Regions from separate parts of the Shewanella mangrovisoli genome, predicted to be linked through region 2. Evidence: riboswitches for the same ligand, from Rfam matches in the RefSeq annotation. Region 2 holds a riboswitch; the other holds the start of a gene.
What was found. Region 2 has a riboswitch for cyclic di-GMP ahead of gbpA (N-acetylglucosamine-binding protein GbpA). Riboswitches for the same ligand answer to the same signal wherever they lie in the genome.
Positions count from the first base shown of each region.

Region 1 (16,496 bases), 2.3 Mb from region 2:
TATTAGCGCTCGTTTTTCTGGCGATGCTAATCGGCGCCGCTTGGTGGCATATGCTGCCGCTTGCGATTGTGGGTTTATACCTGCTGCTGAGTTTATGCACCTTTATCGCCTACGCCTTCGACAAATCGGCGGCGCGAAAAGGTCGCTGGCGCACCAAGGAAAGCACCCTACATCTGATGTCTCTCCTCGGGGGTTGGCCCGGCGCACTGTTTGCCCAGCAGTTACTGCGGCATAAATCGGTCAAAGCCGCCTTTCGCCAACTGTTTTGGCTCACGGTCGTGACCAACTTAGCCCTGCTGGGTTATGGGATCCAAACGGGTTTCATGGATAGATTGATTTAACCGTCACGCTAATGCGTTTCTATTTCAATCAATTGCTCGGCAACTTTTAACGCCTGCATAGCCGCATCTGTGTCGCCGCGCAGCTGCGCTGATACTATGGCGCCTTCCTTCAATAGGCATAGGGTATCGACAAGATAAGCCGCTTTTGCCTCGGACAAGCCCAAAGCCGCCACTTGCTGACCCATTAAATCAGCTACCCGCTGTTTATGCTCGGCACATAAACGATGCACAGGATGGCTGGCATCGGTAAATTCGGCACTCACATTGATAAAAAAACAGCCCCGAAACTCACACAGCTGCGGCACTCTTTGATTAAACCAATCATCGAGCGCCATAAATAACGCGCGGATCCCCGCCTTACCTATCTCGACTGCTAGCACTCGCTCGCTTAACCAGTGATAAAACACTTGGTCGCGATACAACACCACGGCTTCGACCAACTCATCCTTACTCACAAAATGATGGTACAAGGTTTTTTTGGCAATCGCCGACTCCTGCAAAATCTGGTTAATACCCACCCCATGTACGCTCTGAAAATAAAACAGTTTAAATGCCGTGGTGATGAGCTGTTGACGTTTATCTAAGGGCATATCTGACAAGACTTCGGGTTGTGGCATATCGCCTTCCTCTGCAATTAGGATTTAAGCGTATCTTCTCACAGGTAGACAAATCAGTCTACTCATGCAATGATATCAAGTAGACAGATTGGTCTACCCATTAGAGATTCAACACAATGAAGTGCAACGCGGCCACAGGGATGGCGCCAAGGGGAAACCCAACACTAAATCCCAAGCCGCAGTTATTGATATTAACCATATAAACCACAGCCCTTGCGCGATAGCCAAGTTGGGCTCAAAGGACACACAATGAAAGTGATAAACCCACAACAATTGAAACCCGCACTGCTCGCCGGCATAGGCGCCATGTTATGTATCAGTGCCTTAGCAAGCTTGGAGCAAATGAGTTCGCAGCTGTTGTGGCTGATGGCCCCCTTTGGCGCCACTATGGTGATTTTATTTGCCCTTCCCGATAGCCCATTGGCGCAGCCAAGAAATATTGTCTGCGGCCACCTACTGACCAGTCTGATGGGACTTATCATCCTCCACAGTGTAGGCGTCTCGCCGCTAAGCTTAGGATTAGCCGTAGGGGCGGGAATTGCATTGATGATGCTCACTCACACAGTGCATCCTCCAGCTGGAGCAAACCCACTGGTTATTATGCTGACCGCGCAGGGGTGGGACTTTTTATATTCGCCAGTCGCCAGTGGTCTAGTGCTGATCCTGTCCTTTGGCTGGCTGTATCATAATCTGCTGTGTCGACGCCCCTATCCGCAGAAATGGTTTTAAGCTGCGTCAAAACACTAAAACCTAAGCATTTTACGCATTTGTGCGTGAACTGGATAAGAAGAGAATAAAGAAGAGGATAAAAATAAAGGGCAAGTGAGATTGCCCTTTATCAGAACCCTTAAGCTTTCGTTTAAAACCAGCTTAGCGCGATACTGATAATCACCCCTGTTATCAGCAGCTGCATTAAACAGAATCCCATGATATCCCGCGCCTTTAACCCGGCGATGGCCAGCACAGGCAGCGCCCAGAAAGGCTGGATAAGGTTGGTCCACGCATCTCCCCAAGCCACGGCCATAGCAACCCGTGCCACATCGGCGCCCAAGGCTTCGGCCGCAGGCAACATAATCGGCGCCTGCACCGCCCATTGTCCGCCCCCCGAAGGTACGAAAATATTCACAATCCCGGCACTGATAAAGCTCCAAAATGGCAGGCTTTCAGCACTGGCGATGGCCACAAAACCTTCGGAAATACTCTGGGCTAATCCCGATTGCACCATCACCGCCATAATGCCAGCGTAAAAAGGAAACTGGATAACGATACCCGCGCCTCCTTTGATGGCTTCATTGAGACTCAGCAATAAACTGCGTGGCGTTTGATGCAGCACGATGGCGAGGAATAAAAATAAGAAGTTGACTAGGTTAAGGTTTAAGCTGCCGCCCTGCACCGCAAAGTAGTAGCCTAAGTAAACGAGTCCAGCGCCGCCCACGCTCCAACCGAGTAAGCGGCTGTTTTCTAATTTATCCGCAGGGCGAGTCGTCGTATTGGCCGTTAACTGCGCCGCGTTATCGTCTGCGGCCCCATCCTCAAGAGCCTTAGGATCGACATAGATACCGTCTTTCTCTTCGGGCAGCATAAAGCGGTTTACCAGAGGCATCACCACAAACAAAATCAGCACTAACAGCAGGTTAAAGCTCGCGAAGATGGTCTCGCTGGTGGGGATAATGCCGATTTGTGATTCAGAAAAATGCCCCACCGTAGCGATGGTGAGCGGAATTGAGCCCGCTAAGCCGCCGTGCCAAACCACAAATCCCGAGTAAGCACTGGCAACCAATAAACGGTAATCCACACGCACTTTACGCGCTAAGGCCTTAGCGAATAAGGCGCCGACCACTAAACCGAATCCCCAGTTAATCCAACTGGCGGCGAGGGAAACCAAGGTCACTAAGATAATCGCCTGTGGCGCCGACTTAGCGGATCCAGCGATGCCATCGAGTAATTTCTTAATCGGTGGCGAGCTGGCGAGCATAAATCCGGCCACCAGTACTAATAGCATCTGCATCGAAAAACTCAGCAGTGCCCAAAAGCCATCGCCCCAGTAATTGATGACTTCGAGTGGGGTTTTCTGCTCGGCTACCACGGCCGAAATCAGCACCACTAAGGTTAAGAGCAAGACAAAGATATAAGGGTCGGGTAAATAACGGTCGACGAGTTTGACCAGAGGTTTTGCCGCTTTGGTTAACATAAGACTGTCCTTGTTTATTCTTCTTATCTGTTTTTATTGAGTTTTTGTAGAGTCTAATGTCACAGGTTAAGCGATCTCTAAAACGGGATAAAGCCTTTAGCCATTTTAAAAAAGTGAGAAAATGTAACGCGAATCGTCCAACACCCCGCCGAACCGAGGCGCTAGCCACTTCGGCTAAAAAACTGATAATATGGCCAAAATTGACTGAGGTGCTCCTTAAAATGAAAATGTTACTTGCCGTTGTTGTGATTGCTGGGGTGATTTTTTACTTCTTTACCTCGATGAATAACCAAAAAGCGGCCCAAGAAAATATCCGTTTAGGTAATGAGTTTTTAGCGCAAAACAAAAACCAAGAAGGGGTGAAAACCACCGCCTCGGGATTGCAATATCAAGTGTTACAGCAAGGCACTGGCACGGTTCATCCTAAGGCGAGTGATACAGTGACTGTGCATTACCACGGCACCTTAATTGATGGCACTGTGTTCGATAGCTCGGTCGAGCGCGGTGAACCCATTGCCTTCCCACTCAATCGTGTCATTAAAGGCTGGACTGAAGGCGTGCAACTGATGGTCGAAGGCGATAAGTACCGCTTCTTTATCCCAAGCGAACTGGCCTATGGCAATCGCAGCACTGGCAAAATTGGCGGCGGTTCGGTACTGATTTTTGATGTTGAGCTGCTGAAGATTAATTAATCTGACGCTGTAATCCTTAATAAAAAGCCCTGCATTGCAGGGCTTTTTTAATGTCTTTAATCCCTATCGACTAAGGGCAAGGCGCCGCGCCGATATCCGTCCATACCGCAGCAACCCCAGGGACATCTCCTTTAGTCCAGTATTTGGCTTGCCACTGACGACCGTTATAGCTAGTAGTTGCTCCGCCGTTGTAGGCAACGCCCGCATCCCAACCTAACTCAACCTGACTCAACAATTGCCATTGGTCGGCGGTTCTTGAAGGTGTATTACCTTGAGTCCAGTATTTCGCCTTCCAAACCAGTTGGTTATAACTCACGGTATCACCCGTGTTGTAAATGCTTGTCGCATTCCAGGCGGGATAGTTGGCCGCATTGGGGTCAGTAGCATCACATTGACCACCCGTCGCCTTAGGCGTCACGCTTAAGGTTAAGGCAGCACTGGCATCTAAGGCGCCATCGGAGACCAATACACTCAAACTGTATTGGGTCGATTGGGTAACCGTTGGCGCCGTCACCACCAGTGTGGCACTGTTTTGTCCACTCGCCGCCACGCCGCTGGGCACTGTCCATGCGTAGGTGAGGCTGTCGCCATCGGCGTCAGTCGCCGTCGCATTGATGCTCACCGATTGCCCCGCCTCAACCGTCACACTCGCTGGCACAGTCACCACAGGCGCTTGGTTTGCCGTCTCGGCCTTATGGGTTAAAGTCACAGTATCGGTTGAAGATAATCCTTCGGGATCTGTGACTTGCAGGCTAAACACATACACTACATCCGAGGCCGCCTCACTCAGTTGCACCACAGCATTGGCCATGTCCGCATTACTGATACTTAAGCTTGGGCCCGAGACTTGGCTCCATTGATAACTCAAGGCGCCGTTTTCAGGATCCCGCGACGCACTGCCGTTTAGTGTGACATCCGCAGTTCCCGTTACCGTGATATCCGCTCCCGCATTGGCAATCGGCGCTTTATTCGCAGGTGGCGTTGTACCCTCGCCATGGCCTAGACCTTCGTGCATAGCATTGAGTATGTCGCCATTATCGGCATCAATTTCCCAGGCGAACAGACCACCGAGCTGATTGGTCAGCACGTATTGGCCCTTGGCTTTAACAGAGCGCGCATCGTCGAAGGTAATTAAATCGCCCGTCGATGCATTAAAGACCGATGGCGCTTCGGCGGTTTCATCATAGGCATAGCTCCAACCTGCGCCCATATAATCCTTAGCGATCTGGCGATAATCCACCACGCCCGCTTCCCAGGTGCCCTTCACTTTGCCCGTTGCTGTGCCCGTGAAAGGATTGTTACCGCTATAACCATTCACCCCAGTCCAGCCGCGGCCGTACATAGCGGCGCCGACCACGATCTTACCCGGCGTCACCCCTTGAGAGAGCAGGGCTTTTACGCCTTTGTCCGTGGTGTAACGGGTATTAGGATCCCAGCTCGCCTCATAGAGATTGGTTTGATGTCCAAGCTCTGTATTGGTCCAGCCACCATTAAAGTCGTAACTCATCAGGAAGATGTAATCCATATATTGCTGCGCCGCCTGATAATCGACCTTAGCAATCTTATCGCCGCCCGCACTGATGGCCGAGGTCAGCTCATAGCTGCGTCCGGTTTCGGCGCTGAGCTCATCGAGCATCGCCCGCAATTCACGCATCAGGGTGACATAGGTTTCCCCATCATTGGCATTTCCTAAGCTTGGGTTAGCGCCACTGCCGCCGGGAAATTCCCAATCGATATCGACACCATCGAAGAACTTCCAGGTTTGTAAAAACTCCTTCACTGAGGCGACAAAGGTGTCGCGCTTGGTTTTATCTCCTAAAAAGTAGAAGGGATCCGAGAGCGTCCACCCACCAACGGACGGGAGGATCTTCAAATCGGGATAGGCTTGTTTTAACGCCATCAGTTGGCCGAAGTTGCCTTTGTAGGGATCGGAATACTCACTCACCCCCGCCTGCGGCATTTGCACCGCCGCCCAAGGGTCATGAATCGCCACTTTAAAATCGGCACGGCCAGCACAAGCGCGCTGCAATGCCTCAAAGCTACCTTCGATTTCCTTTAGGCTGTCGTTGATGCCATTGCCACCACAAATCGGGGTAAAGCCATATAAAATATGGGTTAAGTTTTGTGCAGGGATCTTATCGACGGGGAACTTACGCCCATAAACACCCCACTCCACAAAGTAACTTCCCACCACTTTGCCGGATTTATTCGCATAGGGACGATTATTTTCCTTCAAAGGCGCATTGAGTGGCAGTAAATGACTGCCATCGGTATCGGCGACTAAGATTTCCCTCGCATCACTGGCGCTGCAACCTTCGTTATTACAAAGCTGCACGCGCATTTGATAGCGCCCGCCCTTATTGACCTTGAAATTGGCCGTCCCCGCCGCACTCGATGGACCTTCCCATGCCACATTTCCATCGAGTAACACCTGCGCCTTATTGCCGACGTCGCCGTTATACAAGTTCCACGTCACGGACACATCGGCGGCATCTTTAACCGTCACTAATTGGTTATAGGCTGAGGCGGCTTGATTCACCTCGATAATGGCAAACTTGGTTTCCCCCCAACCTAATGTCGGTTTACCGGGGAGCGCAGCAAAGGCTTGAAAACTGGCAGCAGAGGCCAGCACCGAGGCCACCAGCATCGCCGAGGTGGAGATTTGAGTCTTAAACATGAGATTTCCCTATTGAGTAAGTTATGCATCAATAAGGCAAACAAAGCGTAGACAGGAAACAACACTCTTAAAACCATGTGCGTACAACGGCAGCATGAAGAAACAACCTGTGGTATCCCCGCTATCATAGGTACAAACGAACCCTTAGACCGGAGGCTTTGCGTCCCAATCTTTCGATTGGTTTGCCTTTCACACTAATGACAACGTTGTCATTACGTTAATTAGCATATGCCGCGATAGCGTTAAATTGCAACCAAATATTAACAAACAGGCCGTTGTACCGATTATCAACGCCGAATTAGCTTTAAAGAAAGGTAGAACTATTGAGTTCAAAAAATGAGCAATCAATTGTATTTAAAAGGATTGCTTAAACCATAGAGTCGTATCATCGACTCGCGTAGCCAATAGGAGAGACAATAAAAATAAATCGAAAGTCTTAAGAAAGAAGTTATGCAAGACGCCGTTCGATAACTCGTGCAAACAAAAATGCGGTCATCGAACAAGGTGATATGCAGAGTGCACTGCAAACACACAAATCCGATGGCCGCATGCTGTTGTTCTCGACCCAATCAGAATCAATATCTGAGTCAATGTCCGAATCAATATCAGCGTAAGTAAGCCAAGATTAATAGCCGGAACGAGCTTATCACGCCTCAATCTTGGTCTAATCGCACCTCAATCGAAAGCCGTTAGGCGGCGTCCTTCGAGTAATCCCTTGCCAAGATCACCGATAAGCCACGGCAGACTAAGGTTTCCATATCATCGACACGATTAATCTTCATTTCGGCTAACGGTGCACTCAGGGCCATGCGTCTTAAACTATCGAGACAACCCTTATAGTACGGCGCGCTGTTCATCATGCCGCCCGCTAACCAGATCCGATTAGGATTAAACAGATTGACCGCCCACGCGAGCCCCATCCCCAGATAAGTACCGGCGAGATATAAATCATCGGCGGTAGCAATCTTACGGCTGCGGATAGAATCGCCGCTGGCGAGCTGCTCAAGACTAAACTCCCCCGCCTCCGTCATCACCCGGCAATGTCCAAGCTCCCCCGCGACTCCCGTTGCCCCCGTAAAAGCCTTGCCACTCAACGCGATCGACATGCCAATCCCAGTGCCGCACATGACTAACAACTCACAGGCATATTTTTCATCACAGGTTGCCTGCATACCAGCGTCGATATCATTGCAGATAAACTTAAGTTCGCCTTGGGTTTTCAAGGTTTCAAAGCTTAGCCCATTGAGACCGGGCAAAGATTTACAGGACACCAAACGATTCTGTTGTACGAGTCCAGGTACAGCGACCGCTAAATGGTAATTCTGTAAATCATAATCCCGTTCCAGCGCCGCGATTTGATCATTTAAATCTTCAATTTTAAAGCCTTCACCCGTGGGGATTTTATATTGTTCTGTATGCCCCTTGAGTTGAAGTTCGAACAGGGCTTTGCTACCGCCCACGTCTATTGTTAATGTTTGCATCGCCAACTCCACTGATACATGTGCTCCCCTCTGACCCCGAGCGGAGATGGCGAATGTTAGCATAATGGGCCAATATTAGCGATTGAATAAAACTTAAGTAGCTAATTTGTAAGAATTAGTCGGAAGGACTGAGTGATAAAGATAACATTTCAATTTGAGAATTCGCCTAAGATCACAGCCCTTGTTACCGCAAAGTGATGCCTAAAAAACAAGATTGTATACAAAATCCTTTATTCCATCCCCTTGCATCTTAGCCATTGAGCTTGCGATAATCGCCGCCAATTCGCATCCTTTTCGCCAGCATTACGCATTATAATTTGGTCGCCTACGTCAGCCGCCAATGCCAATATTTGGAGCCCCTATGTCGTTAGAATCGTCATCATCCCAACAACCTAATAAGATTGCTAACCGTCTTGCCGCCATTCGTAGTGAACTCGCCAATGCCAATTTAGATGCCTTTATCATCCCGCGCGCGGATGAATACTTGGGCGAATATGTGCCTGAGCATAACGAGCGTCTGTACTGGGCAACGGATTTTACTGGCTCAGCGGGCATGGCCATTGTCTTAAAAGACAAAGCCGCCATCTTTACCGATGGTCGTTATACGGTGCAAGTGCGTCTGCAGGTGGATGCAAATCTCTTTAGTTATGAAAGCCTGACCGACACACCACAAATCGAATGGCTATGCGATACGCTTGCCGCTGGTTCACGTGTGGGCTTCGATGCCCGTTTACACACCTTAGCGTGGTTTGAAAACGCCAAAGCGACCTTAGCGAAGGCTCAAATTGAACTGGTTGCCGTCGAACAGAATCCGATTGATAAACACTGGCAAAACCGACCTGCACCATCGAGCGCAGCTATCACGTTATTTAGTAATGAGAGTGCGGGTAAGACCAGCCTGCAAAAACGGACCGAGATTGGCGCATTAGTCAAAAAAGTGGGCGCCGATGTCGCGCTGATCGCCGCTTTGGACTCCTTCTGCTGGCTGCTCAATATCCGTGGTAATGACGTGCCGCGTCTGCCGGTCGTGCTTGGCTGCGCGCTACTTCACGCCAATGGCGATATGCAGCTATTTACCGATTTGAGCAAACTCCCTGAAGGCATTGCGGAACACGTTGGGGCGGGTGTGAGCTTTAAGAGCGAAGCTGCACTTGCCGATACCTTGGCAAGCTTACAGGGCGTGAAACTGCTCGCCGATCCGAATTCTGCCAACGCTTGGGCACAAAATATCGCCCGCGATGCAGGCGTCAAATTAATCGCCGGTATCGACCCCGTCTCCCTGCCTAAGGCACAGAAGAATGCCGCCGAATTAGCAGGCATGCGCGCCAGCCATATCCGTGATGGTGTGGCCGTGAGTCGTTTCCTCGCTTGGCTCGATGCCGAAGTTGCCGCCAATCGTCTGCACGATGAAGCAACCCTTGCCGACAAGTTAGAGAGCTTCCGCCTCGAAGATCCACAATATCGCGAGCCAAGTTTCGATACCATTTCCGCCGCTGGCGCCAATGCGGCCATGTGCCACTACAACCATAACAATGGCACGCCTGCCATGATGACGATGGACAGCATCTATCTTGTGGATTCTGGCGCTCAGTATCTGGACGGCACCACGGATGTCACTCGCACCATCGCCATTGGTAAAGTGACCGATGAACAGAAGAAAATGGTCACCTTGGTATTAAAAGGCCATATCGCCTTAGATCAGGCTCGCTATCCGAAAGGCACTACGGGGCAACAACTCGATGCCTTCGCCCGCCAATATCTGTGGCAACATGGGTTTGATTACGACCACGGCACAGGCCACGGCGTCGGTCATTTCCTCAGCGTGCACGAAGGTCCGCAGCGCATTGGTAAAAACCTCAATGCCATCGCCCTAATGCCAGGCATGGTGTTATCCAACGAGCCAGGTTATTACCGCGCCGACAGTTTTGGGATCCGCTTAGAAAACCTAGTGGTAGTGCAACACTGCAAAGCCTTAAAGGGCGCCGAGCGTGAAATGTATGAATTTGATGCCTTAACGCTGATCCCAATGGATGCTCGCCTTATCGATAAGAGCCTGTTAACCCAAGGCGAAATCGACTGGTTTAATGCTTACCATCAGAAAGTGTTTAACACCTTATCGCCATTAATGTCAGGCAGTGAGCTTGAGTGGCTAACAAAGGTCACAAAAGCCATCTAACGTTAAGTGGCACAAAACTAAGGCCCAAGCCAACGCTTGGGCTTTTTATTTAGAGTCGCTTCAAGACCCGTTCCACCTATGATGTTACTGTTCTGACAAGCTAAATCACGACATTAGTCCAATAGTCAGGCTGATGTTTTTCACCTAAGCTCCTACCACTATTTAGGCAAATGAACTTATAACCGCTTTAGCCAGGCATAAGCTAAAAACAGACCTTATACAAAACTCTAAAATTTGCTTTTAAACAGGATAAACACTCGTTTGAAAGCGAATTAAAAATGCAATATTTGCAGAAACTTACAAAATTTAAAAATCATTACTTTTGTTGCGGGTAAAGCTAAAAACCGCTCTCCAATACCCACACAAAAATGATACCATTATCACATAATAAGCCGACTCCAATGAGAGCTGGCACCCGTTTTACCAGTTACATTTACCCCAAAAGTCGTATCGGCCCTGAATGGACACACTAAATGAGCCAGAGTAACCCTAGCCGCAGTAAAACCAGCCAACTCCACAGTAACGCACAGGAAGTCCGCCTCACACCCCAAGACGAATTGATTTCAACCACAGATACCCGTGGGATTATTACCTACGTTAATCAACGCTTTGCCGAAGTCTCGGGTTATAAGCCCGAGGAATTGATCGGCCAGCCTCATAACAAGGTGCGTCACCCAGATATGCCCAGCGCCGCCTTTAAAGAAATGTGGGAAAAGCTGAAATCCGGCCAATCCTGGCGAGGCATAGTCAAAAACCGCTGTAAGAATGGCGGTTTCTATTGGGTCGATGCCTTTGTTTCTCCCCTGTTTGAGAATGGGACTATCATAGGTTATCAATCGGTGCGTATTCAGCCGCAGGCGGCCTATGTCAGCAAAGCCACGGATATCTATCGCAGACTAATACAAAATAAACCCATCCCTAAACCACTCAGCTTAATGCAAAAACGTTTTGTCTCCGCCGTTGTTGCTACCACAGGTTTACTGATTGCGGGTTACTTTTGGGGTTGGGGAGTGATTTTCGCAGGGGCGATTCTAATGAGCCTCAATCTGGCAATCTTCTACGACGAAGCCTTTCGCATTCCAGCCAAACTGGTTGAAATGCAGGAGAAATATGATTCCATCAGCCGCTATATCTACTCAGGCGCCGATACTTCATCGATTCTCGATTTCCAATTGGTCCTATTGCAAGCCAAGATGAACGGCGTGCTTGGCCGCACCCAAGATCAGGCCCACCATTTACATGCGATTGCCGATCAGCTGGTAGTGACGACAGAACAAACCTATGTCAGCCTAGATCAAGAGAAAAACCAGCTAGAACAACTCGCCAGCGCGATGGAAGAAATGAGCTCAACCATTGCCGAGGTTGCGCAAAATACTCAATTGACCTCGACCAGTATCAACACTGCCTACGATCTCTGCCTCAAAAGCAGCGCCAATATGAAGGCCAACACCCAAAAGGTTGAGCAATTAGCCAAATCCGTGGCCGATGCCGCCAACAATGCCCATCAACTCAATAAGGAAGCCGAACGGGTGGCCAGCGCCATGGGCGAGATTGACTCGATTGCCGAGCAGACTAACCTACTCGCCCTCAACGCCGCGATTGAGGCGGCTCGCGCAGGCGAGCAAGGCCGTGGATTTGCGGTTGTCGCCGACGAGGTACGCGCGCTGTCGAGCCGTACCCAATTGTCGACTAACAGTATTTCCCAGAGCGTCGACAAGATGTTCAGCATGCTAAATGCTTGGGCGAAGGAGATGGAGCAGAGCCGTCAGCATGCCGAGCTATGTGCTAACGATATTCAAACCTCCGCCGAGAACGTGAACACCATTTACCAAGAGGTGAGCGAGATCCACACCTTTGCTCAGCAAAACGCGGTGGCCGCCGATCAGCAGCGCCAAGTGGTGCATGAAATCACTAACAACATTCACTCCATCACTCAAACCAGCAGCGAAAACCTCGCCGCCACCCATCAAATTGGTGATGCCGCTAACCATTTAAAACACAATGCCGAAAAGGCCCTAGGTCTACGCCGCGCCTTTGGCTAGTACTCCCGTCGCGCCATTATCAACTAAGATGATGGCGCGATACTCTCCCTCTAGGTTTTCCCCTCTACAGTTTCAACCACATCTAAAACCGCTTACAGATTGTTATAAAATCCCAAAGGGTTAAAAAGTACAGGTTTTAACCGAAAATTTTGCTATACTCCGCGCCCGCCATTTTTCTGCTACACAAAGTGCAAAAATACTGTGTGGCGGAAATGCGTAAGCAAGTGCATAGGTTTGAAGCACTCTTGTAGTGAAGCGCTGTTGTAATGAATAAAGTGCGGCAGAGTGCGCTTTCAACAATAGAATGATGCGCTTGAATGATTGAATAAGTGACTGACAGGAATCCAAAATGAGATTTGAATCTTTTAGTTTTTGCCCCGAGATTTTACGCGCTATCTCAGATTGCGGTTATCAAAAAATGACACCTATTCAGCAGCAAGCGATCCCCGCTATCCGCCGCGGGCAAGATGTGCTGGCTAGTGCGCAAACAGGCACGGGCAAAACGGCGGCCTTCGCCCTGCCGATACTGCAAAAGATGGTGGAAAACCCCAGCGAGACCCTAAAATCGAACGCGCGGGTATTAATCCTCACGCCGACTCGTGAGCTCGCGGCTCAAGTCGCCGACAACGTTGAAGCCTACAGCAAGTATTTAAATTTCAGCGTATTAACCATTTACGGTGGTGTAAAGGTTGAGACTCAGGCGCAAAAACTTAAACGCGGTGCCGATATTATTGTCGCGACGCCTGGGCGCTTACTCGAACACCTGACCGCCTGTAATTTAAGCCTCTCTAGCATCGACTTTTTAGTGCTCGATGAAGCCGACCGTATGTTAGACATGGGCTTTAATGCGGATATTCAAAAAATCCTTCAAGCGGTGAATAAGAAACGTCAAAACCTATTGTTCTCAGCCACCTTCTCGAGTGCGGTGAAAAAACTGGCCAACGACATGATGGTCAAGCCTCAGGTGATCAGCGCCGATAAGCAAAACACCACCGCAGATACCGTGAGCCAAGTGGTGTATCCGGTTGAGCAGCGCCGTAAGCGCGAACTCTTGTCCGAACTGATTGGTAAGAAGAACTGGCAACAAGTGTTGGTCTTTACCGCGACGCGCGATGCGGCCGACACCTTAGTGAAAGAATTGAATTTAGATGGCATTCCCTCTGAAGTCGTCCACGGTGAAAAGGCACAAGGTAGCCGTCGCCGCGCGCTGCGTGAGTTTGTCTCAGGCAAAGTGCGCGTATTAGTCGCCACCGAAGTCGCCGCCCGCGGCTTAGACATTCCAAGCCTTGAGTACGTGGTCAACTTCGACTTACCTTTCCTTGCCGAAGACTATGTGCACCGTATTGGCCGCACCGGCCGCGCGGGTAAATCAGGGGTTGCGATTTCATTTGTGAGCCGTGAAGAAGAGCGCACACTCGCTGATATTGAAAAGCTAATCGGCCAAAAAATTCGTCGTATTACCGTGCCAGGATACGAAGTCGGTAGCCGCGACTTGCTGTTAAAGCAGCTACAAACTCGTCGTAGTTTTGCCAAGAAACAACAGCGACTCGACAACGTTAGCGAGCAGATCATCGCCGAGAAAAGCATGCAGGGTCGCCGCGTGAAGATGAAGGTTGGCCAAGCCCCAAGTAAGGCGAAAAAACTTAAGTAAATAGAGTGAACTATCACCTATCCAATAAAAAAGCGTCCTAGTGGACGCTTTTTTATTGAGCCAATTATGGGCTTTATATTACTTAACCACTTGAATTTTAGGGAAAGGATACTTGCCCTCTTGGATTTCCTTATTAGGGCCGTACATACGCATAATAATGTAGGCATCCTTTTCAGGAATCGGCAGCCAATTGCTGTTACTCTCATCCCCTTTAGCGCTCAATTCGATGGTATACATGCCATCGGCGCCGGGTTTAAGAGTACGGTCACCGCGGCTGTGGCGGTTAATCTCATTGTGCGCCATTAAACGATTATCCGAACCATACACAGTAAACGACCAGAATTGACTCACCTCGGGCGCCTTAAAGTGCATCAGGTATTTTTTGCCATTTGAGCCATTGAGATTTTTACCGTCATCGCCCTTTTCCTCCTTCAGATAAACCGACTCATCGGGTGGTAATCCCCACTGACCAAGGTAAGTGCCTTCGGCGAAGAGATCTCGCGCACCATCACTCAACTGCTCACGAGTACCCAGTAACTTACCCGCATTGGTCATTTTTGGCGCTAAATCGATGATATGTTTCATCCCTAACGTTTCACCGACCTTAGCGGCAGCGATTTGGGCGACCGTGAAATCCTCCTTACAGGGCACCAGACCAATATCCTTAAACTGATCTAACCATTGCTTATCGGCCGTGCCCATGTCGCCATCGCAGAGCATATAGTTGACCCGTTGCAGCCAATTAGTCTTCTCGGGATCGGGGTAAGTGCGCTCCTTAGGTTTAGGGCCAGCCACACCAAGATAGGCAGACAAAGTGCGGATATTCCAATCATCCATATAATTTAACGCGACTTTCTCATCTTCCTTGCCAACGGCCATAATGCGGCCCATCAGCTTGATCAGATTCGAATCCACATAAATCACTTCGTCCACACTGGCTGGCACATCGCCCTTCCATGAACGGGCGGCAAACATAAAGTGGCCGCCCTCATTGCCCCTTAAACGAGAGCCAATCATGGAGGTGGTGTAATGGCCCATATCCATAGTATGGAGGATCCAATAACGTCCTTTATCCATATCGGGCACGCTCACGATCACAGGCTCAGCGGCCACGTCCAACCATCCCATTAAGTGCAGGGTATCGTTGTTAATGGTGGGGTGCGCTGTGTAGGTATCGTCGGCAATATGACGAATATTTTGGAAGCGGTTCAGTGGAGTATCGGTTTTAACTGCGGTTTCGTAGAAAAATTTATAGGCTTCATCTATCGAGTAACCATAGATAAATGCATCCTGAGCATTTTTATCCGAAATAGATTGTGCAAAAACGACTTGGCTCGCCATGATTGCAGCGAGGGAAAACAGTACTTTCTTCATCAACAACTCCTTGTATAGACTTGAAATTATATAAAAATCCAAGCTCATCTATCAACAGCCAATAGCTTATCTATCCAGATGCCAACAAATGCGAGTCACGCTACTCGAGATTTATCCTAGACCCGTTTAAGTTCAATCACAAGCCTATATAAGTTGTTCAATCCACTATCAAATTCAACATGAGTTTCCCATTAACCCGTCAGTTCTAACCTCACGTTTTATCCATTGAGTACAAGTACTCAAGCCTACTTCCCCTCAAACTACTCCGATTAACGGTAAACAGCGCCCCTAACGCCGAAGAGACTATAAACTTAGAGATACTTTGCAAACAATTGGTTAAGTCGAGCCTCATCAATGGGATTTTCGCCGCGCCAGCCCGCAAGCGGTAAGGTGATGTCAGAGCGAATACTGCCGGGATATTTGATATTGCAGATATCCTCAAATGGCGTAAAAGTCTCATAGAGCGGCGCAACATAGGAATTTGGCATGATGCCAAGCTCAGCTAACACCGTCAGTTGGCCACGGAAACTGTACTTATTAAATTTAGGGATAATCTTGGCTTTCTTCACCCTTTGCTCGAGTTTTCCGGGTGTTTCATCCACAGGAGCCTGACGAATTGCCTCAATTAAAGCACTGAAGACGGCCACGTCCTCGGCACTAGGTTTACAAGGCGATAGCGTACAAAATTCTTGTAATTCTATGAGTTTGTGCGCCCAGCGCTCGTTCCACACACTGCCAGCGTAACAGGAAAAGATTTCTTGCCCCAGCTCAATCCAGTTAACACTCTTGATGGAACACACAGGACAAATGTCACTATCCGTTGCCATCGTATGTTCTGGCAGCGCCTTAGCAAACAGATAGCTGAGTATGGGCTGTCGACCGCGGGGGAAACTCGAAAAACCACATAAATAGGCCGCCAGTAAATTTTCGAGGGAAAGATTAGGCTGCTTTAGTATCGCTTTATAGCCGAGCACCACATCATCATGGCTCAGCTTAACCCTGTTATTGACCGGATAGCCACTCTGTTCAATCAATGCGATTTCGGCGTCTGACAAACCTTGATAGGAATAGATAGAGGTTCCCGTATCGACATCGAACACATCGCCATTATCGATTCTTTGCTGATAGCCATGCTCATCTTTGCGATAGGACTTTTTATAATAGACTTTCTTTAATGCGTTAAATAATCCCTTATCCATTTACTGCTTCCTATTGAAAAATTGAGTGAATTGCTCTGTAACCTATAAACATGCA
Region 1 is NZ_CP080412.1:3,407,679-3,424,174, forward strand. It holds gene K0H60_RS14925 (DUF1294 domain-containing protein) at 1-341, shown strand, start outside; gene K0H60_RS14930 (TetR/AcrR family transcriptional regulator) at 350-958, opposite strand; gene K0H60_RS14935 (HPP family protein) at 1,208-1,687, shown strand; gene K0H60_RS14940 (short-chain fatty acid transporter) at 1,818-3,149, opposite strand; gene bamJ (BamJ family beta-barrel-assembly machinery protein) at 3,371-3,841, shown strand; gene K0H60_RS14950 (glycosyl hydrolase family 18 protein) at 3,912-6,518, opposite strand; cyclic di-GMP riboswitch class I at 6,627-6,715, opposite strand; gene K0H60_RS14955 (ROK family protein) at 7,208-7,999, opposite strand; gene K0H60_RS14960 (aminopeptidase P family protein) at 8,361-10,175, shown strand; gene K0H60_RS14965 (methyl-accepting chemotaxis protein) at 10,649-12,217, shown strand; gene K0H60_RS14970 (DEAD/DEAH box helicase) at 12,567-13,868, shown strand; gene K0H60_RS14975 (DUF1254 domain-containing protein) at 13,947-15,242, opposite strand; gene K0H60_RS14980 (hypothetical protein) at 15,554-16,441, opposite strand.
Region 1: linked by a shared signal. The riboswitch ahead of K0H60_RS14950 (glycosyl hydrolase family 18 protein) and the one ahead of gbpA (N-acetylglucosamine-binding protein GbpA) in region 2 are both predicted to bind cyclic di-GMP.

Region 2 (16,496 bases):
GATAATCGGCGCCCGACATCCCTACCAATACAGGCACTTGGGTAAAGTTAGTTTGTTTGTAACTTGAAATATAACTGCCGGGCATACGCCCCAGCAAAGGATGGTCGGTCGCGCCTTGAGCATCGTCACTGCGCCTATCTTTAATCTCAATATCCTTCGGCGCCTGTTGTAAAAAGTCACTATTCGCTTGGATCAAATCCAGCGGCTCAGGAATAGAATCAAGGATATCGACCTGCAGGTAGGTATATCTATCCTCGCGATTGACGACATAGATACTGGCGTAAACCTCACCGCGAGAACCTTTTAGTTTTACCGCCGCATAAGCACTGTGATAATCGGCATTCACGCTCTTAAGTGGCTTTAGCTGAGTTTGCATGGCTTGACCATCACCACAGGTGGCGGCCTGACAGCTAAATAACACTTCAGCATTCAGTTTTTGAAGCTGTGCCAAATAGTTATTGATCACATGTTCGGGACTATATCCCTCTGGCAACTCAACGCTTTGTCGAGTCAATTTCCCCGATACAGGCAACAGAGTGAACTTGTCCCCATTCACTGCGGTGATAAGCTCAAAGGGCGTAAAGTGGATGCGCTTTTCTTCAGGCGATTTGGCGTCAGGAAAGGGAGTAAACAGTGATTCAGCATTCACCGCAAAAGTGGCGACACCGCAGGTCACAGTCAAAAATACAGCACTCAGTAACGTCTTATGTCCCATAAAAAATCCTTTTCTGTAGGGAAAGTTAGCCCTCGCGAACCAACTAAATAGATAAAAAATAGTGACGGGATAATACGATAAAATTTTTTACCTAGGTATTAAACGACATAAAAGTAATACTTTTTATTGAAAAGGAAATACGAAAATACTGAGATACCCAGCTTTTAATAGCGTGGTAATAACCTCCATCTATACTTAATTCAGCATTGAAAAAGCCTTTATATTTCGCGCCTTGCAGAGCTCAGATAAGCCTTGAACGCTCCTTTTAAATCAATTCCTAAAACCATTTTTCGACTCTGATGCAGCCCTTCGATTTTTTCGCTTAATATTCAAATCACTTTACAAAAAGGTGTTGTAGATAAATCAAAAGTGCATTATGTTATTGATTTATAATTGATGATACTTGATTCACATACCCCATTAGGAAGCAAGTAATGAATTTATATAAATATCGATACTCACATTCTAAGAGTTACATAAAAGCCCCTAACAACCATTGGAAAGCTATGAATTTCAAAGGTGAGGTTTATGAGGCTTCCTTCTATGAAATGATGATTTCCAATATTGAAAGCTTATCAGATAATACCGTAAAGATAATTTCTAAAGGCCCGTATACACCAAAAAATAATAAATATCTGAAGACAGGATTCTACTGCGACAACCTAGGTCGATTTATCTATAATAGCGACAGAATCGCAATGGCCGAATTTGATTGCATTAAAATAGATGAATATTCTCTATCGTTCTACGAGTGTACTCTTACGCAAAAGCCTGAAAATTTAAGAAGCTTGAAAAAAGAGTCTCTACGGAAATCAAAGCTCCTAAAAAGACTATTTCCAAACAAAAAAATTTTGTGTGTTGTTGTCAGTAATAATGAGACATCGTTAAATTTCTTTAAGAATAAGAATGGTTTTTCTACCCTTCATTATGATTTTGATGACATAGATTTATGGAACTTAGCAAGTAATAACAAGCCAGAAAGTATAGCTTGTGGACTTGCTATGCTGCCACCAAGTAGTTTGAATGAAAAAACAATTGATTTTTCATATCTTGAAGAGTTTGAAAAAATATCATCAACTTTCTCTAAAGATGGTTCTTTATCATCTATTGAAGACGACATAACTTCAAATGACGGCCTTTTTGAAAGGCTTTATTGGGGTAAAGTTAAAACTGAGGATCTTAAAGCCAAAGATATTAATTTAAATTCTGATTTTGTGATTATTTCAGTTAACTTTAAAAAAATTAAACCTAAAATCAGATACTACTATGTAAATAATAAAGATAAATCGGTATATGAAGCTTTAAGCAAACCTAAAAAATTGAATGCTATGAAATCAAGTCGTTCAGAAATAATGAGAATCAATGAAAGCTTGCCAATCAGGTCGGCAAGTGACCTGCTGCAGCTTGAGATGGAACTTATTGAATGGCATAACAAAACATTACAGCGGACAAACCGTCGTAATACGATGTAAATTCATACAAATTTTAATCTGATATTTTGTGTTTTAGTTTATTGTTTTAACACAAAAACACTCCCAAACATGATACGTATGTCTTTAAGACTTACAAACTACGCCAATGCTAGAAAGGTGATCCATGGTAATTAGCGAGACGACCGTCCGCCCCATGGCAGCTCTTTGGCATCCATGCCATCGCGGCATTCGTGAATCCATTCACATCAGACGGGGCGGTCGAGCATCCACGGATGGACTTGAAAAACATCCCTGTTTAACGGCCAGTTCGCCATCCATGGCTCTCGTTCATAAGCTTAGAAACCCTAGGTTTCTATTCACCGTGTCGTTGAGTAAGTGCCATGGCTCGCCTATAAGCCATAACTTAAAGAGTGCGGTATACAAGCATCCCTTCAGAAATTCATTCTTAAAGTTTTCGGCACTAAACCGTAAACAAGCCAATGCCACGAATCACTCACCAATAGAAGCTTGAGGCTTTAACATAAGTTCACACTAACCCTATTCCCCCTCCAAATACAAAAAAGCGATAAATCCTGTGGATTTATCGCTTTCTTCTTACCTTGCGGTCGCTACCTATTTATCACCTAAATCATGCGACGCAAACATTAGGCAATGATACTTGCCGCACCTATGCGATGCGGCGATGTATTACTTAACGATTTCCATCTCGGCTAATAGGTTGTCGGCATTATCTAAATACTTCATTACCCACAGCATATAACGGCTATCGACTTGGATTGAGCGGTTGATATTGTCGTCGTACGCCCAGTCACCGATGATGCTTTCATACACGCCATCGAACAGTAAACCTACTAATTCAGCGCGGCCGTTTAGGGTTGGGGAGCCTGAGTTACCGCCGGTGGTGTCTAAGGTCGACAGGAAGTTTACTGGCACAGAATCGATGGCTTTCACATAGAAATCACCGTATTGCTTCTGCTTGATAAGCTCTAACTGCTTTTTCGGCGCATCGAATGGGTCAACACCAGTGTCTTTTTGCACTATGCCTTCGAGGCGAGTAAAGGGCTTAGCCACTAAACCATCTTTAGGTTCATAACCTTTAACATGACCAACGGTCACGCGCAGACTAGAGTTTGCATCGGCGTACACTGGCTTACCTTGCTCACGGTTATAGGCGATGATGGCATCCATATACTGCGGACGTACTTTCATCAGCTCGCCATCTAACTCTTTCTCTTTCTTCTCTTCGCTCATGTTAGTGTCATACATGGCCACGGCGAATTGAATAAAAGGATCCTTAGAGGCTTTGAAATCATCAACGGATTTTTCCATCCAAGCTAAACGCACATCTTTGTTGCCCAGCTCGGTTTTGGCGTACATTTTGTCTAAGGTTTTCGCCAGTTTAGCTTCGTTAACCTTTTTATCGATACCAAAGGCTTTATCCATAGCAGGTAAGCGCTGCGCCTCAGGTAACGCGGCATAACGTTTGAGCATATCTAAGAGTACGGCCTTATCCACACTTGGCGCATAACGGCGATCGATACGTTCCATGCTCGCCTTGAAACGCGTCATATCGCGGTCTTGGAAGCCGGGTTCGCGTTGCATATCAGGCAGTTGCTTCTCATGGGCTAAACGGTACAGATTGGTCGCCGTTGGCACCATCGTAGTGTTGCCAATGTAGCTTAAAATCATATCCCGTTCTTGATGAGCTTTGCTCTTAGCGATCAGCGCGTCTAATTCGCTTAAGGTTTTACCGTATTTGGCTTCGCGGCTGCCGTCTTTAGCAATCCATGCGGCGAGCTCGGCTTCACGGGCCTTGCGGTCGGCTAACATGGTGGATTTACCATAAAACTCAATCATAGAGGTGAAGTTTTTAGCGTAGTTCGCTAAGCCAGCGATTTGGCTCTCGTACTTAATGCGCTCGTCACTACCTTCTGGCGCCGTTTCTTTGATGATTTCAATAAAACGTTCGCGCAGCATCTTGCCTTCTGGGTAAGCCCATTCGAACTGATTTTGCACTTCGTTCGCGGTACGGTATCTGTTGGTACGGCCGGGGTAACCCGCTACCATCACAAAATCCCCTTCGCTCACGCCTTTTGCCGAGACTTTTAAGAAACTCTTTGGCTCGTAAGGAACGTTGTCGGCGCTAAATTCGGCAGGTTTACCGGTTTTAGACACATAGGCGCGGTAGAACGAAAAGTCGCCCGTGTGGCGCGGCCACATCCAGTTATCGACATCGCCGCCGTATTTACCAACGCTGCCCGCAGGGTTATAGACTAAACGTACGTCGCGGATTTCTAACTGTTTTACCAGATAATATTCTAAGCCACCGTGGAAGCTATACACTTGGCAGCGGTAGCCTTCATCCTTTTCACACTCGGCAACGAGTGCTTTTTCTTGATTCTCAACGCCTTGATAAAACTCACGGCCCGTCTTGTTTTCAAGCCCTGCGTTAACACGCTCAGTCACATTGGTCACCTCTTCGGTGACATAAACGCGAGAACCAGGCGCTGCGGGTAATTCATCGGCAAAGGTTTTAGCTAAGAAACCGTCCTGTAACAGGTTCTTCTCTGGAGTCGAGTTATATTGAATCGAACCATAGGCGCAGTGGTGGTTTGTCACGACTAAGCCTTTTGGCGATACAAAAGATGCCGTACAGCCACCTAGGCTAATCACGGCATTCATGGGAAATTCGGTCAGTTTGGAAATCGATTTCGCATCAATCTCTAAGCCTTTCGCTTTGAGTTCATCGGCCATTGCGGGCAATTGGTGTGGCTGCCACATACCTTCATCGGCATGGGAGGCAAAACTCGCCGCCACGGCAACTGAGAGTAACCATTTTTTCATTATCTTAAGTCCGTTTTAGGTGAAGAAAGCCGAGCGCTTGCGAGGCCATTTCTTATATTTATTGGGATTACATGCCGCTTTGGTTAACGCTAAAAAGCAAAAAGTCAGGCACTAGGCCTGACTTTAGCATATCGCACGCACTCTATAACAGAGTTAGAAAAATTCGCTTACAAAGCAAATACATTCATCATAATTTATCGGTTTAACTCTGCCGTATCAGCGCGTTAAACAACCTTAAGTTACAGCGCGACAAATAGCTGAGCGCCGATAATCACCGCGCCTAGCAGACCCGCGATCCCGAGGGCAAATGTCCCGCCGGACACTTGGTATCCCTGCGGCATGGCTTGGCGCTGACGCAGTGCCATCACGATCGGCAGGAAGATAATCATCACCACCAGCGGCACGGCGGCAAACCCTAATACGGCAACAAAACCTTCGGGGACATAGAGCGCACATAACAGCGGCGGCACAAAGGTTAACAGCCAAGTTTGGGCGCGGCCGAGGAAGGTCTTCTTCGCGCGGGTCAGTTCGGCCACAAAATCATACAGACTTAAGGTTACCCCGAGGAAAGAGGTGATTAAGGCTAAATCCGCAAACAGCGAAATACATTTGCTGATCCAAGGTGTGTGGGCAATCTCTTGTAATGCACTGATAAGCGCAGGTAAAGAGCCGTTAAAGCTACTGACTTCGGTGCCACCGACTGTGCCTAAGGTCACCAATAACCAGAAGATATAACAAGCGAGTGGAATGGTTGAACCGATTAGCAATACTTTGCGCAGCGACACAGCATCGCCATCTAAATAACGCACTAAGGTCGCGATACACACGTGGAAACCGAAGGAAGTAAACACCACAGGAATCGCCGCCATCCAACTGCTGGTCATGGACTCGGCCACCGCACTGGTTGCCATACTCGAGATGCTGACTTCGGGTAATAAAAACAGCACAACCACAATTAGCAATAAAATCATCAGCGAAAACAAGAAGCGCGAGGCTTTATCGACCCAAGCCACCCCTAAGGCCGCAAATCCACCCAGCACTAAGGTAAACAGCACCACAGCCAGTTGGTTGTCTAACACTAGGTCGAACATATTTTTGGCTTTAAGTACTAACAGCGATGAGCCGCCCGTCAAATACGCCGCCGTTAAAGCAAAGAGTAAGCTGAGAAAGGAAGCGCCTTGCACCATTTGGCCTTTCTTGCCGAGGAGTTTGCCCGTGATGGCGTGGACGTTATCACCGACGCCAGAGCGCAGGTTAATCTCAAGCATTAACAATGAGGTATAGGCTGACAAGCCCCAAATCACCACCATTAGCAAAATGGCTGGCACCATGCCTAAGGCGGCCGTGGCTAAGGGTAAGGCTAACATTCCCGCGCCAATGGCGGTCCCCGCGACAATGGCTATCGAGCCTAACATTTTTGAATTCACACAATTATCCTATTCAAGTATTAATTATTATTTTTTAAGGTTTTTTGAGTAGATTTGAAGGATAAAGCCTTGCGCACTCTGTGATTAAGCCAACAGCAATCTCAAACGAAAAGCGTCACTAAACTTAAAGCATCCAATCCGATCTCAAAGAGCAGATCAATTGGCCCCAATAGCTTTTGAATATTTCAACCCAGTCGCCATTGAGGCTAACTAAATCGTTTGAAGAAAAGTGACATTAATTTCAACCGTGATTGCCTTAGCAAAGCAGCGACATCGCGCGTAATAGAAGATAGCTAGGGACATTAACAGAGCCTATCCCAGCGGGCAAGCCAGTTATAGACAAAGATGACGCCGCCTTGGCTATCCGATGGGGAAATATGAGTAAAAGATAAAAAATCGAGGCGGATCTGTTATCAAAACAATAAACCCTGCAAACCTGTGGCATTGCAGGGTTTATCAATGAGTTTAGCGATTCGCTCAGAGGATACGGGATTACGCTAACGCGGATTAACACGGCTCACAATCCCCTTATTCCCCTGTTAACGGGTTACAGCTCAGTCCAGGCCATAGCCCAAGAGCCGCCGACACCCGGTTCAAACCCAGTTGCCGTTGGCGACCATTGCATGCAATAACCACTGTAAGGCCAAGGTTTACATTGATAGACCTTGCCAGTTTTAGGTTGCAGCACTTTAGTACCCGCCACATAGTTTTTAATGCCCTCGGGGAAGACAAAGTCGGCATCCGGGGCTGTGGCTTGATCTTTTAAGAACAGATCGAAGTTTTGCTGGATAACCTCACCTTGCTTTGGCTCGCCCTTCACCTGTAAGTGATAATGGCCCGCCTTTGGCGCGACGACATCCAGCACTAAACTCTCGCTAGTATTATTGACCGCTTGCGTGACATATCCTACTGCCGTGCCATCGTGGCTAAACAGGTAAGCCGAGACCTGCATATCGGTATTAGTGCTAACATCGAAACTGACCTTTGCGGCACCATCGACAATGGGGTAATCATCGGCGAGTGACGTGACATCGAGCTGATTGCCCGGCGCAGGCGCAATATCAAAGCTCACTTCCACTCGCTCTAGACCCGAATTGGGCGCGGCATAAATCTCATTTTTACCGTAAACGGGCGAGATCACCCCAGAGGCATTCTTCTGCCCCGCCTTAAGTTGTGGCTGCTGGGCGTTAATCGCGCTGGCTAACAGGAATGGCCAATTTTGCTTGGCGCCTTGGGTGGCATCGGCAATGGTTATCTGGGTTTGCTTGGCAGTTTGCTCACCATTCGCATCAAACACCCGCGTCATCACCTTATCACCCGCCTTAAGATCGAGTGACGGATTGATATCACCAATGTCGGTCCACTCGCCCGGCACCACGGCGCCAGAGCTAAAGTTCACATCGATGGCATTGTAGAAACTGTTGGTAGTGTCCCCCACTTCCCACACGGCCAAAATGACGTGATAACCGGTTCTATCTTCAGGCACATAACAGTTATGCGTCACTAACTTAGGCGGCTGCACCATGCCACCATCGACCACACAGAAGGGCGCTAAGTCAAAACTTGCACGGCTCAACGCTTGGTTTTGATCCCACCCTTGGCGGGTTAAATAGTAACGCCAATTGCGGGTCACATGGTTAGCGGTGAACTGCCAGCTAAAGTCATTCCAACCCGACTTAATGTCATGCTTAGACCAACGACTTGGGCTCTGTTCATCCAAGGGAGAAAACGCCGCGTTGGCTGCGCTGGCAATTTTGCCGTCGGCAGGGCCTGACTCAGGAAAACCTGATGGACCTTCAACACTTTGCGGTTCCCACTGAACGGCGCCGCAGTTTAAATTGCTGCCAGTTTTACAGGCGTATGAGCGTGACTCTGGTGAAACCACATAACCGTGGGCCGACGCCGTTTGGCTAACTAGCGCACTCGTGGCGCTTAAAGCTAAGGCTATTAGGCTTAAGCGAGCCAGTTGCGGACGTTTGAGTTTAGCGTTTGTAATGGATGAAAAAGCAGTTTGATGTTCCACTTTAATGTACTCCGTAGGGTGCCTTTCTCGACGAGATTGGCATAGGTATAAAAGTGGTATTTAGGCAAAACAGCATTAAGCAAAGCCGTTTATTTTTCAAAGAATTGAAAGCATTAAATCAATTCAGAGGCAACCCCGCTATCTTAGTTACAACATCCCTTTACAACTTTAGACCGGAGGCTTTGCGTCCTAATTTTTCAATTAGTTTGCCAAATACGGTGGCTCTCCATTCAAGTTAACAATATGTAACTTAAATTGAGACAGGGTTAACCTAACAATAAAAGACAACGTTGTCAAAAATTAAAATGTTACAATTCAACACATTACAAAACGCTGAGCGGTATTTTATTGGCGTCTGTCATATTATTTGCGCTTAAGCTTAATGACTTTACCCTTGAAACAGACTCTTACTTGGGTATAATGCCCTCCTCGCTTCGGGGGAGTAGCTAACTGGATTTCGAGCCATCGATATTCAGGGTGAACATCAACATACTTGGCCGCATGCCATGGTGTTTACAGCAAATCATCGATTTGTCCTGCAAGACCTGAGCACAGTAACCGCACCTAGGGGTGGACGGTCTATTGTGCTTATGTCAAAAACCACCCCTAAAAGGATCACACTTGGAAGCGTTACTCGCCTCAACCTTTACGGTTGCCATCGCCGAGATTGGCGATAAAACTCAACTGCTTGCCCTATTACTCGCTGCAAGATTTAAAAATAAAACCGCGATTATCTTGGGTATTTTACTCTCAACCCTGTTTAACCATTTTGCCGCCGCTTGGCTTGGCCAATGGGCTATTAACTGGGTAAGCCCAGATGTAGCACGCTACTTGGTTGCCGCTTCCTTCTTTGCAATTGCGCTATGGGTGTTAATCCCCGATAAAGTGGACGCCGAAGAAAGCCGTTTCTATAAGATGGGACCTTTTATCGCGACCTTTATTCTGTTCTTTATTGCCGAAATGGGCGACAAAACCCAGATCGCGACTGTCGTGTTAGCCGCTAAATACGATGCCTTAGCCATGGTGGTTGCAGGTACCACTTTGGGTATGTTGCTGGCGAACGTCCCAGTGGTTATTGCAGGGCATTTTAGTGCCGAAAAACTACCAATGAAGTGGATCCACAGGGGCTGCGCGATTTTATTCGCCCTGTTAGGTGTCGCAACGCTAGTGCTTTAACCAATTGATTAAATTTAGATAAACAAAAAGGCCAGTGATAACACTGGCCCTTTTTATGGGTTAATTAAGTTTATAACCCGAGTGCAGTTTGGATCCGTTGACCGTAATCCGCATCGGCCTTGTGGAAATGTGCCAGCATACGTTGCTGTACATCCAAACTTGCCTGACGCAGTGAGCCTGAAATCGTTTCCACTAAGCGCGCTTTCTCTGCTTCGCTAAAGATGCGATACAGATTACCCGCTTGCGTGTAATCATCCTGATTGTAACGGCTGTAACGCGCCGCTTCGCCATCTAAACGCAGTGGTGGCTCGGCAAAGCTTGCTGGTTCCACTAAAGCCCCCGCAGTGCTGTTTGGACCATAGTTGGCCGCGGCATCACCACCAGTTTGGCTACCGTGGTACGGGCATTGCGTTCCCGCCATGGCACCCGCACGTTGATGATGGTTGGCTTTAGTCGCATGTGGGCAGTTTACTGGTAACTGGTTGTAGTTCGCCCCAATACGGTAACGCTGCGCATCGGCATAGGCGAATAAACGTGCCTGTAACATCTTATCGGGCGATGCGCCTACACCTGGTACTAAGTTGCTCGGTGCTAATGCCACTTGCTCAACTTCGGCAAAGTAGTTTTGCGGTAAACGATTCAGCTCTAACACACCAATCTCAATTAACGGGTAATCGCCATGTGGCCACACCTTAGTTAAATCGAATGGGTTGATATGGTAAGTGTTGGCGTCGCTCTCAGGCATAACCTGTACGTTCACCGTCCAACGAGGGAAGTTGCCATCGGTCACTGCCACCACCATATCGCGCTGGGATGAGTCAGGGTCGATACCCTTTAACTTATCGGCTTGCTCATTAGTTAAGTTCACCACGCCTTGCTGCGATTTGAAGTGGAACTTCACCCAGAAACGCTCACCTTTAGCATTCCAGAACGAGAAAGTATGTGAACCATAACCATGCATTTGGCGGTAGTTTGCCGGAATACCACGGTCAGACATCAGAATCGTCACTTGGTGCATGGCTTCAGGGTTTAATGACCAGAAGTCCCACATAGCTTGTGGATCTTTCAAATTCGTCAATGGGTTACGTTTTTGGGTATGGATAAAGTCTGGAAACTTAATCCCATCACGCAGGAAGAAAGTAGGCGTGTTGTTACCCACTATGTCGTGATTACCACGAGCAGTATAAAAGCGCAGACCAAAACCACGGGGGTCGCGTTCGGCATCGGCAGAGCCCATTTCACCGCCTACGGTAGAGAAGCGCACGAAGGTTTCAGTTTGCTTACCAACACCGTTAAAATGGTCGGCAATGGTGTATTCGCTTAAGTCTTTAGTCAGGGTGAAAGTACCGTATACGCCAGTGCCTTTGGCATGCACAACACGCTCTGGAATACGCTCACGGTTAAAGTGGGCAAGCTTTTCAATTAAATGCCAATCTTGCAGTAGTAATGGACCACGCTCGCCCGCTGACAATGAGTTTTGATCGTCAGCAATTGGAGAACCGCTTTGGCTTGTTAAATACTGTTGACTCATACCTTGCTCCTCATTCTTGATTGGTGTTAACCCAAGATTCAATTAAATCGTAAATTGTGGCCATGGCTTATCTCCTTGGCGGGGCGACGTTTTGTCGATGGAGTTAGAATAGACAAAGATACAGATTCAATAAAGCGATTAATATAGATTCAAACAATCTGCATTTCAGATTAACGAAGAGTGCTTAGATCATTCAGGGAGTAAAGTTCACTCCCCGTATGCGATGAAATAGCCAGCGACAGAATAAAGAGTATGCCAGCCGTAACGCAAACCGACTTGGCAAAAATGAGAACTCGAGCTTAAGACAAACTTAAAAAATACTTCAATTGATTCAAAGTGCTACATATTACTCATTGACAGAGGCCGCCTGTTCGCGATAGATGACGACCAAATAATAGGCATCGATTATTACGATAAAAAAGTTAACCGCCGCCACCGGGTAAGCTTGTATCGCTACCCCATAGGCAACGAATAATGCCGACCCCAGCAAGTTCCACCAGCGTAACTTTTTGATGTTAGACATCATCAAAGAGATGGCCACCACCACAGACGCTAAATAACCAACCCATTCCCACATCATTGCACTATCCATATCACGTCCTTATTTATCGATTGATACAACTAAAACAGGTTGGTTGAGCCTTGTTAGCGTTTTACTACCGCCGCCGTCATCCGTGAAATACAGGTCAACTCCCCTGCACTATTATGGATTAAGATTTCCCACACCGAACTGCGTTTTCCCAAATGAACCGGTTTAGCCGTCGCGGTCAGTACGCCATTACGCGAAGCGCGTAAATGGTTGGCGTTAATCTCTTGTCCAACACAATAATATTGCTCGAAATCCACCGCAAAGTTTGCGGCATAGCTGGCAACCGTTTCGGCCAGCGCCACGTTAGCACCGCCATGAACTATGCCTAAGGGATTATGTACCGCGGGCGTGGCAGGCATAGTCGCCTTCATATAGTCATCGCCAATCTCGCTGATCTCAATCCCGAGAGTCTGCATCAAGGTGCCTTTGCCCCCCATACCAGCATCTAAACGGGCACAATCCTCTAAGGTGACAGGTCTAAACCAAATACTCATTTCAACATCCTAGTAAAGAAAACCAGCTAGCAGTTTACTAAGAAGTGACTGAAGTTCAACACATACGCATTGGCTTAATCAGTATAAGACGGCAAGGAGTCGCTACGCCTAAGTTAACCAATGCTTTGTGACAGCCAAACGACTAAACCAGACTAAAAACAGCCCCCACAGGCTCACCACACTCGGCATCATAAGGGCATCGCTGCCTAATACCGCTGCCGCCTGCTGAATCCCAAAGACATAGCCCATCTGCACCAATACGGCGACCAGGGACGCGAGCAACACTTTATAAGAAAAGGCTTTTTTAACGAGTAACAACAGACAACCAATAACGCCAGAAACCACCGCAAAACCAAACACAAAGTCGAGCCAGGCGGGTGTCGATTCATAGAGTTTTATCTGATCTGGGCTCATCTGCGCCATAGCCTCAGGCGTCATGGTCATTTGAATAACAAATGCCAATAAACCCATGATGTTCCATAACAAACTGATGAGTGCGACAAAATAAAACCACAGTGGCGCTTTCGCCACTTCAATTGAATGGTAGGAGCCTGTCACTGCCATCTTCTCTTCTCCGTTTGACTAACCTTCTCGGCATTTCGCCCGATTCAAGCCATAAAAAAGGGATGGTAAAACCATCCCTTAGCTCTGAGTTTAGCTCACAAACTTAGCCGTGAGCGTGCAAACTCTCGATTAACGGCGACGGCGTTGCAGGCCGAATAGGGATAGTAAGGCTAAACCTAAGTATCCTAATGCACCACCATCATCCTTTGGCTTTGGCTCAGGTTTTGGTGGCTCAACCGGCGCTGGGTAGCTTAATGCCACGATCACAGGGTCATGGTCAGAGGCTGAGAAAGCATTCTCAGATTTGGCCAGTTCGCCAGAGAATTTTTTGCCGTATTCGAACAGGTTAGATTCAACCGAGTTGATATGCCAATCTTCGATATCCACTAAACGCTTGGCAAGACTGGTGTTTGCTAAGGCATGGTCGAGGTTACCTAACTCACCGTTGTAGCTGTATGAGTAAGTACCAGCGCCATGGGCCTTGGTATTGAGGTTGATTAGGCCATAGCCCTTCTCAATCTTGCTACCTTGGCGCTCAAACACTTTGCCATCAAGAGTAGTCCAAGAGGCAGTCATGATATCGCGCTCAGACTTGCTCGCATCGTAATCGGTCAATACGCGGATAGGATCTTCCATGCCGTAGGCGTTCATATCGCCAATCACCAGCAGATCGCCCTTAACGTCTTTTAAGGCTTCGCCGAGCACTTTAGCCGCCGATACACGGAAGGCGTTACACTTGCCCTGCTGATCGGCAGGATCGACTGACTCTTCGAAGTTGACCCAATCTTCTAAACAGCCTGAACCTTTAGATTTCAGATGGTTAACAACAACGGTTAAGTTTTCATCATGGATCTTAAAGGTTTGCGCTAAGCTGTGACGTTGGTAAGCATCGTTACCTGGATTAGTCTCAGTCTTGCCGTCTTTAGTGCGAGTCACACTGCCAGCTGTCGCGTGTTGCTCAGGGGTGTCGATCGCGCGAGCCGCACCCGCTAGGCTCACTTTACCCGCGCGGTAAAGCATACCCACAGTGATGGCATCGCTACCGAAGTACTTACCGTCGTATTTATCTTCATCGGTGATTTCAACGAAGCTGTAAGCATTGTCAGCGGTTTGCTTCTCGTTTAAGGCATCGACTAAGTTCTTAATCGCGCTCTTTTCACCAAAGCCGTTGTTAGCGATTTCCATTAAACCGACGATATCGGCGTTCATGGCGGTAATCGCGCTGACGATTTTCGCGCGTTGCAGCAGCATTTCTTCTTCGGTTAATGCGCCGCGGTTACTGCCCGATGGGTTAGTATCACCACCGACCACATCGTTAAAGAAGTTCAGCACGTTAAAGCTAGCAACACGGATATCGCCCTTAGTGGCCACACTTGGCGCGTCGGTTCTATCGTCACCGCGGATAAAGTCGCCAGCGGTAATAGTATTGGTTGCCACTAAACGGTAGGCGCCGTAGCTGTAACCAATCACCCCTTCAAGGTTAGTCAGTTGGTCACCCACACGGATATAACCAGTTTCGACGTTAAAGTCAGGGAAGTAAGGGATAACACCGTCGGCTGGCTTGTAGTCAGATTCGATAAACAGCTGATTTTCAAGGTTAGATTTAACTAACGCCGTCGCTTCTGGTGACAATGCTGGATAGAGCTGAGTCGGCTTCATCAACGGCGCCTTGTAAGACACCAACATGTTATTACGACGGCCCGCATAATCGTAACTGAAGGTACGGCTGATCTTCAGATCGCTACCCGCATCCAGTTTCACGTTCATGCCTTCGTAGCGCTCTAATGCTTGCGCTAAGGTTTCGCCATCAGCCACGTAGAATGGTGTTGCAGCAGGGACTTCGCCCTTAGCACCCACTTCAAATTTCTTATCGGCTTTAATATCGATTTGGGTTAGGCCGAAGTATTCCTTCACCTTACCCTGAACGCAGACTTCAACCCCTGGTTGAATCGCTTCAGGTGGATTCTCACCTAAAAACACGAACACACCGTCGGAGGTGTATGGCGAGTTATCGCCTTTCACTTCTTGGAGGTAGAAGCCTTTAAATAAGCTCTCACCACGGGCGGTCACTACGCCGCGAACCGTCACTTCGGTTTCAGACTCGAATGCGCCTTCAGGTACATAAGGGCTGGATTCACCCGCACCTTGGACTTGATAAATAGGGACGATTTTCGCGCCGCTGCAGCTAAAGACGGGGGTTTCAGGCTCAGTCGCCGCTTCTAGCGAACCTAAACCGGTGAAAGTGTCCTTAGGTAATTGTTCCCACTGGGCAGGATTAAAAACAGTGTTGGCGACTAATGAATCGAGTTTACGCTGCAGGGTGACATCGAGGCCCCATCCTGTCGGCGTGGGCACATCACCGATAATATCGACTACGGCACCATCTTTAACTAAGGCAACCGCATCACCACCGTTAAAACTTAACGTGCCCGAAAAACTATCGACACCTTGAGGCAGGGTAATGACTGCGCTTGAGTTTAAAATCACTTTTGTGGATTTTGGCGCAATACTTTGTCCATCTAATGCTTGCATATCTAAAGCATCAGTGGCGCCATCTTTATAACGAACGAGTTTATAACCCGCCAGATCAATTGCCGTATCACCGCTGTTATACAATTCGATAGCTTTGTTGTTCGAGCTACCTTCAACATATTCAGTGATCATCACATCAGCGCTTGCCATCATTGGCAAAGCTGCGGCCACAGCTAAAGAAATAGCCGTTAACTTATTAACATTATCCATATTATCAACCCCATTATTATAATATCGCCGCTAATTTTTATTAACGTGCGGGCGGATTATTCCAGAGTTGAAAAGCTAAAAAAAGAGGGGAAGATCCCACTATGCATTCATAAGATATTGATAGAAATGAAATTTTACAACTCAAACTGTCCTATATACAGAACAGTGATATAACACAAAAGTATTAAGCGGTAAGAAAACAATAAGTAAGATAAAGACATCACAGTGATATATCAGAGTAAAAACGAGCAAATAACAATCAAAAAATAAATGTGATATTTTGATGATATTTTTAAGAATGCCACACCGAATAAAATAGGCGTTTTCGATAATTTAAATTATGGCAATTAATTTAAAACTTAATTATTTGATCATTATTTTGAAATATTATTCGTCGTCAAAAGAATACGCCTTTATCCTCTTTTAAACGCTAACTCTATTTAAAAAGCCTAGCCCTTGGTCGTTTGCGAGATGATGTAAAACGGTTAAACAAGTTGCCCCATGGTTTTATTTGTATCGCTTACAGCACTGCTTAGTCATTTCGAATGCAAAAAAATACCGCCCTAGGTGGGCGGTATTCTATGAGTGCAAAACTTAACCCGAGTTAAGTTGTTGTCACAGCAAATTACTTTTTAGCAGGCTCTGCAGCAGGAGCCGCTTGTGCTTTCTCAATTGATTTCAGTTCAACTTCAAAAATCAGGGTTGAGTTTGGTGGAATAGTACCAGTATCACGGTCACCGTAAGCTAAGTTTGCAGGGATCACAAACTTGTACTTAGCACCCACAGGCATTAACTGTACGCCTTCGGTCCAGCCTGGAATAACGCGGTTTAATGGGAACTTAGCCGTTTGACCACGCTTGTATGAGCTATCAAACTCAGTGCCGTCAAGCAGAGTACCCACGTAATCCACTTCTACAGTGTCTTCAGCCGCTGGCTTGTCACCAGAACCTGGTGTTAA
Region 2 is NZ_CP080412.1:1,082,540-1,099,035, reverse strand. It holds gene K0H60_RS04845 (OmpA family protein) at 1-715, opposite strand, end outside; gene K0H60_RS04840 (hypothetical protein) at 1,150-2,187, shown strand; gene K0H60_RS04835 (S46 family peptidase) at 2,836-4,992, opposite strand; gene K0H60_RS04830 (aromatic amino acid transport family protein) at 5,232-6,407, opposite strand; gene gbpA (N-acetylglucosamine-binding protein GbpA) at 6,967-8,442, opposite strand; cyclic di-GMP riboswitch class I at 8,568-8,663, opposite strand; gene K0H60_RS04820 (TMEM165/GDT1 family protein) at 9,064-9,618, shown strand; gene katB (catalase KatB) at 9,689-11,149, opposite strand; gene K0H60_RS04810 (YgjV family protein) at 11,496-11,741, opposite strand; gene K0H60_RS04805 (PaaI family thioesterase) at 11,795-12,232, opposite strand; gene K0H60_RS04800 (hypothetical protein) at 12,341-12,796, opposite strand; gene exeM (extracellular exonuclease ExeM) at 12,926-15,538, opposite strand; gene fkpA (FKBP-type peptidyl-prolyl cis-trans isomerase) at 16,164-16,496, opposite strand, start outside.